2 regions of the Paenibacillus sp. Leaf72 genome follow, and region 1 is predicted to be linked to the other one. Evidence: a T-box and tRNA genes for the amino acid it is inferred to sense, from the RefSeq annotation. Region 1 holds a T-box; the other holds one or more tRNA genes.
The links. A T-box is a leader RNA that pairs with one kind of tRNA and senses whether it is charged. The one in region 1 lies ahead of leuS (leucine--tRNA ligase), so its partner is inferred to be a tRNA-Leu.
Positions count from the first base shown of each region.

Region 2: it has a tRNA-Leu gene. The T-box ahead of leuS (leucine--tRNA ligase) is inferred to sense a tRNA for this amino acid. The anticodon was not compared.

Region 1 is NZ_LMLV01000001.1:723,406-727,704, forward strand. It holds gene leuS (leucine--tRNA ligase) at 1-2,407, opposite strand, end outside; T-box leader at 2,487-2,702, opposite strand; gene ASF12_RS03195 (lipoate--protein ligase) at 2,977-3,972, shown strand; gene ASF12_RS03200 (VanZ family protein) at 4,059-4,299, opposite strand, start outside.
Region 2 is NZ_LMLV01000015.1:36,871-41,169, reverse strand. It holds gene ASF12_RS18050 (TetR/AcrR family transcriptional regulator) at 2-586, shown strand; gene ASF12_RS18045 (DHA2 family efflux MFS transporter permease subunit) at 653-2,110, shown strand; tRNA gene ASF12_RS18040 (tRNA-Leu) at 2,222-2,303, shown strand; gene ASF12_RS18035 (LacI family DNA-binding transcriptional regulator) at 2,496-3,545, shown strand; gene ASF12_RS18030 (hypothetical protein) at 3,577-3,771, shown strand; gene ASF12_RS18025 (ABC transporter substrate-binding protein) at 3,809-4,299, shown strand, end outside.

The sequences.
Region 1 (4,299 bases):
TTACAGCTACAACCTTGCGGATGGTTTTGCCTGCGATAAGCTCCTGCACCTTAGCCAGTTCCTTTGCAAGACGTTCCATTTCCGCTTCATTCGTGTCTGCCGCTATTGACAGGCGCTCAATGATTTTGCCATTAACTTGAACGACGATTTCAACCTCTTGGTCAACCGTCCAAGCCTCTTCCCATGTCGGCCAGGACTCGTAAGTAATCGTCCCTGTTCCGCCCAGCTTCTCCCACAGCTCTTCCGCAATATGCGGCGCAAGCGGGGACAGCATTTTCACAAAGTCAGCCATCGCTTCACGCGGCAGCACTTCGGTTTTGTAAGCTTCATTGACAAAAATCATCAATTGGCTGATCGCTGTGTTAAAACGCAGATGCTCAAAGTCATCGGTTACTTTTTTAATGGTGCGATGCCATGTACGCTTGAACGCTTCGGTCGTTTCACCTTCCGAAATTTTCGCACTCAAGCTGCCATCGTCACCGATGAACAAGCGCCATACACGGCTAAGGAAACGGAAGGCTCCTTCTACGCCGTTCGTGTTCCAAGGCTTCGTCGCTTCCAGCGGGCCCATGAACATTTCATACAAACGCAGCGTATCTCCGCCAAATTCCGATACAATTTCATCCGGGTTAATGACGTTGCCGCGGGATTTGGACATTTTCTCATTGTTCGTGCCCAAAATCATCCCTTGGTTCACGAGCTTATGGAAAGGCTCCTTCGTCTCAACTACGCCCAGATCATACAATACTTTATGCCAGAAGCGCGCATACAGCAAGTGAAGCACAGCATGCTCCGCTCCGCCAATATACAGGTCAACCGGCAGCCATTCGCGCTGTTTTTCCGGCGAACAAATTTCCTTGTCGTTTTTCGGATCGATAAAGCGCAGGTAGTACCAGCAGCTGCCCGCCCATTGCGGCATCGTATTCGTCTCGCGACGCGCCTTCATACCCGTTTCTGGATCAATCGTGTTGACCCATTCCGTAACATTCGCAAGCGGTGATTCCCCTGTACCCGAAGGCTTAATCGCATCAACATCCGGCAGCAGCAGCGGAAGCTGGTCCTCTGGTACTGGCTTCATTGTGCCATCCTCCAGATGAAGAATCGGAATCGGCTCGCCCCAATAACGCTGGCGGCTGAACAGCCAATCGCGCAGACGGTACGTCACTTTGCCATGGCCGCTGCCTTTTTCTTCAAGGAAGCTGATCATTTTCGCAATCGCTTCTTCATTATTAAGCCCGTTCAGCAAATCGGAATTTACGTGGGCACCGTCGCCAGTATAGGCTTCTTTGGAAATATCTCCGCCTTGCACGACCTCCACAATCGGCAATTCGAACTGTGTGGCAAATTCCCAGTCGCGCGTATCATGGCCTGGAACCGCCATAATCGCACCTGTACCGTAGCCTGCCAGTACATAATCGGCAATCCAGATTGGCGTTTTCTCGCCATTGACCGGGTTAATCGCATACGCACCCGTGAATACGCCGGATTTTTCCTTCGCCAGATCAGTACGCTCCAAATCGCTCTTGCGGGAAGCTGTCAGCTGGTAAGCCTCAATAGCCGCCTTTTGTTCCGCTGTCGTAATTTGGGCAACCAGCTCATGCTCAGGCGCAAGCACGCAATAAGTGGCGCCGAACAAAGTATCCGGACGCGTCGTAAACACGACAAGGTTCGCGTCATGGCCCTCAATAGCAAACGTCACTTCGGCGCCTGTAGACTTGCCGATCCAGTTGCGCTGCATATCCTTGATGCTTTCCGTCCAATCAAGCTCCTCCAGATCCTCCAGCAGGCGCTCCGCATATTCGGTAATTTTCAGTACCCATTGGCGCATTGGCTTGCGTACAACCGGATGATTTCCGCGTTCGCTTAGTCCGTCAATGACTTCTTCGTTGGCAAGCACAGTTCCCAGCGCTTCGCACCAGTTAACTGGAACTTCAGCAACATATGCAAGGCCTTTGTTGTACAGCTGGATGAAAATCCACTGCGTCCATTTATAATAATCCGGGTCAGTCGTACTAAACTCGCGATCCCAATCGTAGGAAAAGCCGAGCGATTTGATTTGACGGCGGAAGTTGTCGATATTTTTAAATGTAATTTCACGCGGATGCTGCCCTGTATCCAGTGCATGCTGCTCTGCAGGAAGGCCAAATGCATCCCAACCCATCGGGTGCAGGACGTTAAAGCCGCGCAGACGCTTGTAACGCGACACGATATCCGTTGCCGTATAACCTTCCGGATGACCGACGTGCAGGCCTGAACCGGATGGATAAGGGAACATATCGAGTGCATAAAATTTCGGTTTGCCCGCTTCTTCCTTCGTAGCGAACGTCTTGTTCTCATCCCAATATTTTTGCCATTTCGGCTCTACTATCAGCGGATTATAGCCTTGCGGTTGCTGATCTTGACTCATGAATGTTTCCTCCTTAAGCTTGGTAAAGCAAAATTTCAGCGGCTCCATGCAAAAAAGCTCCCGCCCCTAGCGTATGATCGCTAGGGACGAGAGCTGTCTCCCGTGGTACCACCCTAGTTAGCCCCCGGACATGCTTTGCCGAGTGCTCACTTGTTGCCTTTAACGCAGGCCTTACGGTACGCTTGCGCGCACAGCTCCAAGGTGAGATTCATATCGCTGCAGGTCCGGCTTGCACCATCCGCCGGCTCTCTAAGCCATGCCCCGCGATACTACTGTTCCTTATCAACGCCATATGTGACATTTTAAGAATTAGTTCCGATTATAATGAAGCTTTGACGCGATGTCAAGGGACAAGCCTCTAAGTTGCTCCCTTTTTATCCCAATACACTCACTTCTTGCATGCTTAGATGAACGATGCTTGAACGTCAGTCATTTTTTGCGAGGAACCGCCTTTCTCCTTGCGGGTGAAAAAGCCGCTCTCATTTATCCATGGCATTTGCCCCAAGGAGGGGTATAATAGGAGCAGCAAGCTTTTGCAACCCATTACTATTTTCGGAGGAATCGTTATGATGCGTTTTGTAAGCAACAACCATATAACAGACCCTGCGCTTAATTTGGCGCTGGAAGAATATATTTTACGGTCGCTGCCGCCGGAGGACGATTATTTACTGTTTTATATTAATGAGCCTTCCATTATTATTGGCAAAAACCAAAATACGCTGGAAGAAATCAACCCGCGCTACGTAGAGGAAAACAACATCCATGTCGTGCGCCGGCTGTCCGGCGGCGGAGCCGTATATCATGACGAAGGGAATTTGAATTTCAGCTTCATCATGAGCGACGACGGCCAATCCTTCCATAACTTCAAGAAATTTACCGAGCCGGTCGTGAAAGCACTAGCCGCGCTTGGCGTTCAGGCTGAGCTTACGGGCCGCAACGATATTCAAGTAGGCGAACGTAAAATTTCCGGCAACGCACAATTTTCAGGACGCGGCAGAATGTTCAGTCATGGCACCTTGCTGTTTGATTCCGAAATTGAAAATGTCGTATCGGCTTTGAAAGCGAATCCTGAAAAATACGTGTCGAAAGCGACAAAATCGATTCGCAGCCGCGTAGCCAACATTTCCGAGTTTCTGGCAGAGCCGATTACAATTGATGAATTCCGCCAAAGCGTGCTTGCTTCCATTTTTGAAGGCAGTGAGGAAATCCCTTACTACGAGCTGTCCGAGGCGCAATGGGCGGATGTCCGCGAGCTGGCACAAACGCGCTATCGCAGCTGGGATTGGAATTATGGCCGATCTCCAGCATTCAATATGCGCCAGACGAAGCGGATCGAAGGAGCTGGAACGTTCGATGTACGCCTGCAAGTTGAGGAAGGTCTAATTGCAGATGCCGCCGTATATGGCGATTTCTTCGGTCGTGGCGAGAGCAGCGAATTTGCCAAGCAGCTCATCGGTCAGCGTTATGAAGCTGCTGCACTCGGCAAGCTGCTCGGCGAGATCGATTTAAGCTATTATTTCGGCAAAGTAACGAAGGAAGACTTAATGGGCTTGATTTTCGAATAAAAATAAACAGCGCCCCGGCCTTCTCTTATTAAGAGAGTCCGGGGCGCTGTTTATGTCCCCTGATGTCCCCCGATAGAATGGAATCATCAATAGGTTCTTTGAATGCCTCTTTTGCCAACTGCCAGCTTCCGAAACCAGAAAACAATGCCATAGCCAAGAACAACAGCTGCGCTGTTCATGAGAATATCATCAATGTCGAAGCTGCCGCGCCTCGTAAGCATTTGCAGCACTTCCAGCAGCGTAATAAACAGCACAAACGACAGCAGCACCTTGCCCAGCCGCCAGCGAAAAACAATCGGAAGCGCCAAGCCAAAGGGTACAAATACG
Region 2 (4,299 bases), on a different contig from region 1:
GGTGGCTTCAAAGCCGAATGCCCGCCAGCAGATCATAGATACAGCAATGAAGCTGTTTTGTGTGCAAGGGTATCATGCAACGGGGTTAAATCAAATTATTAAGGAAAGCTCTTGTCCGAAGGGGTCCTTGTACTACTATTTCCCTGAAGGCAAGGAGGAACTGGCGGTTGAATGTATTTCAACGATTAAGAATTTTGTGCTGGAAAAATGGCGGATGAATTTTGAACAGACTTCTAGTCCTGCAGCAGCCATCCAGGCCCATATTTCCGACATCATTCACGATGGGAAGCAATCGCAGTTTAGAGGATTTATGCCATTCAGCTTTTGGATGGCTGCTGAGACATGCCTGATTAGCGAAAGACTGAGAGCAGCGTGCCAAGTCGTTTTTATTGAATGGCAGCAGTATATTGCCCAGCAGCTCGTTGCCAATGGAGTGAATGACAACAGCGCTGCTGAAATAAGCAATGTGATTCTTTCCTTAGTGGAAGGTGCGCTTATTTTGGCCATCACTCATGGCGATGAGAAGCCGCTCGTCCATATTTCGCGTCTCGTGCCGTCAATTGTTAATGGTGGCCCAGCAAGCTAGAACAACAGGTTACAGCAAAATGAATTTTTAATTCGCAGGAGGATGACATAAGTGCAAGCAGGAACGATGCAAGAGACTTCAACTTCACCCAATAAGACTTACAAAGTAATGCCGATTATGATTTCGCTATTGCTTAGCGGATTTATCGGTTTTTTTAGTGAGACCGCTCTAAATGTAGCATTGACTGATTTAATGAGAGATTTGAGCGTTAACGAGGCCACTGTACAATGGCTTACGACTATATTTTTGCTGACGCTGGGAGTACTGGTGCCGGTTTCAGGCATGCTGCTGCAATGGTTTACAACACGGCAACTGTTTGTATGGTCATTGATTTTTTCTATTATAGGAACATTCGTAGCGGCTCTTGCACCGAACTTTGAAACGCTGCTTATTGCGCGTGTGCTTCAAGCAACGGGAACAGGGCTGCTGCTGCCGTTATTATTTAATACGATTCTCGTCATTATCCCGATTGAGAAGCGTGGCGCAGCGATGGGGATTATCGGCCTCATTATGATGTTCGCACCAGCAACGGGGCCCACTTTTGCCGGTATTTTGATCGCAAACTTAAGCTGGCACTGGATTTTCTGGGTGTCCTTGCCGTTTTTGATTATTTCGTTATTTGTAGGGCTTGTCTATTTGCAAAATGTTTCTACCTTGACTAGGCCGCGTATCGACATATTGTCGATTTGCTTGTCTACCCTCGGCTTTGGCGGTGTCGTTTACGGCTTTAGCAGCGCGGGAGAAGGAGAGGATGGATGGGGCAGCGCGAAGGTCATTATCGCGATGACCGTAGGTATCGTTGCACTCATTTTATTTGTTATCCGCCAGCTTAAAATGAAAGAGCCAATGATTAATTTGACGACGTTTAAATACCCCATGTTTACGATCGGCTTAATTATGGTGTTTATTTGTATGATGGTTATTTTGTCCTCCATGCTGATACTGCCTATGTATTTGCAGCGCGGCCTTATGATGAGTCCGTTGACCGTTGGGCTGCTTCTCCTCCCAGGTGGGCTTATTAATGGCTTCTTGTCTCCTGTAATGGGCGGACTGTTTGATAAGTATGGACCAAAATGGCTCGTTCTTCCGGGCCTGTTGGTTGTTGCGGTTGTACTATGGTTTTTCTCTGATATTTCTACCGCGTCGACGACTGCGTTGATCATCGTGCTGCATTCCCTGCTAATGATCGGGATTTCGATGATTATGATGCCTGCGCAAACGAATGGTTTGAATCAGCTTCCACCTGAGCTGTATCCGCATGGAACAGCGATTATGAACACCTTGCAGCAGGTTGCGGGTGCCATTGGTACAGCGCTGGCAGTGAGTATCATGACAGCAGGAATGGAAAAATTCCTGAAGACAGCAGAAGGAAATCCAGAATCGCCAGCCAACTTGGTTAGCGGATTGACCGTTGGCGTGCAAAATGCTTTTATATTTGCCATGGTGCTTGCCCTTGTTGGGCTTGCCATTGCTTTCTTTATTAAGCGAGTGAAGGTGACGGCAGCAGGCGAACAAGGAGCTTAATTTCGGCTCTAAATAGAAGCCCAAATTATTTTTGAAACTTTTTTTGAAAAATGCTTGCGTGTTGCGATGTTTTCTGATATATTATATTTATTCGCTGTTAGCGAACATCGCGCGCGTGTGGCGGAATTGGCAGACGCACTAGACTTAGGATCTAGCGTTTCACGACGTGGGGGTTCAAGTCCCTCCACGCGCATTATGAATGGAAGAGTAAGGACTGTTTCAAGTAGTTTTTAACTACTGAGAAACAGTCCTTTTCTTTTATGTTTGTTTATTTGTTATCCGCCCCTTTTTTCTCTATTAGCAGTAAGGGATGTCATCTATTACATAAGATGTCCGATTTTGCTATAATGGGACGATATATGATAGCAGAAGGGAAGCGTTGGGCTTGAAACAGGTCACCATTTATGATATTGCCAAAGAGGCCAAAGTATCGGTTGCCACCGTATCCAGGGTATTGAACGATACCGCCCCGGTAAAGGGATCTACACGAGCCAAGATTGAAGAGCTTATTCAAAAATACAACTTTCAGCCTAACGCAATGGCCAGAAGCTTACTAAAAAAAGAAACCGGCATTATTGGTGTCATTGTTCCTGACCTAACCAATCCCTTTTTCCCGGAAGTGTTCGCTGGAGCGGAGGAGGAGGGACAGCAGTCTGGGCATACTTTTCTGCTTAGCAATTCTATCGGGGATTACGCGAAAGAATCGGAGTATCTCAGCATTATGCGGGAGAAACGCGTCGATGGTGTTATTTTTTTAGGGGGAAGAATTAATTTAAAAAACTGCGATGAGCATTTGGTGCAGGAGCTCGTGCAGCATGCCAGCATCATTCCGACTGTGCTCGTTAACGGCGGGCTGCGCAATACGAACTTGATTAGAGTTGCTACGGACGAAGCGGTAGGTACTGCTCTCGCGGTCCGGCACCTAATCGAGCTGGGTCATACCGAAATCGGCTTCATTGGCGGGGAAAGCCATATGACGACAACTTCAATCAAGCTGCGGGCCTTCCGAAAGACGATGAAGGATGAGGGGCTTAGAATTCGGGACAATTGGCTGCTGCCGGACAGCTTCTCCATCGATTCGGGCAAGCGCCAAATGCTGAAGCTGCTCGAAATGGAAGAGAGGCCAACCGCTGTTTTCTGCGTCAACGATTATACCGCGATCGGGGCAATTAAGGCGGCGACGGAGGCTGGACTTACCATTCCAACTGACATTTCGATTGTTGGATTTGATGATATTCCGCTGGCGCATCATTTTATCCCTGAGCTCACTACCGTTTCTCAGCAGGCGCATGAGCTTGGGCGAATGGCGGTTCAAGTGCTTAAAGCGATCATGAAGAAGGAAAAGGTCAAACAGCTTACTTCTTTGGCACCACAGCTTATTGTTCGGCAAAGTACGGAAGCGCGGAGCGGCCAAAAGAAGGTCAGCTCGAATTAGAAGGCTGCATGAGGGGAGCTTTCCGCGCCTGATGCAAGAACGCCCTGAAAGAGCAGCAAGCCAGATGTTTATGGCTTGCTGCTCTTTTTTTAGGCCTAATGGAATGAGCGAGACAGCGATTATTCGCATCGATCCATATCTGGAAGATCTAAACTTTAATGTTGACCATAGTAAGGATGCGAGCTATACTGAAATGGGTTTCATGAAAGCCTTTACATTTAATTGACCATCAATTAAGGGGAGCGTGCTGAACAGTGAAACAGATGAAAAAGATGAAATCGATGTTGCTTATTTTATTAACGGCTGGATTGATGATTCTGTCTGCTTGCAGTAGCAACAATGCGGGAAATGCAATAGCTACCCAAGCGCCTGCCGCAACGGCAACGGCAACAGCTGCGGAGGAAACGATTGCTCCTAGCCAGGAGCCTGAGCCTCCAGCCGCCGATTTGGGCGGCAGAGAAATTCGCATCTCGCATTGGTGGGATGCTGCCCCTGACGGAGATTCCGAAGCGGATGAATTGGCACGTGAAAGAATCAAAAAAGTGGAAGAAAAATATAACGTGAAAATCAAATACTTAAATACGGAATATTGGTCGACTACAGAGAAGCTGTCTTCCTCTGTGATGTCCAACGATCCTTTCGCTGAAATTGTCCGACTGCCTGACGGCTTCATATGGGGCCTGATGCAAGGGGGATTTTTGACGCCATTGGAAGATTACCTTAAAGATACGCGAATTGCACCGGATGTCGTTGA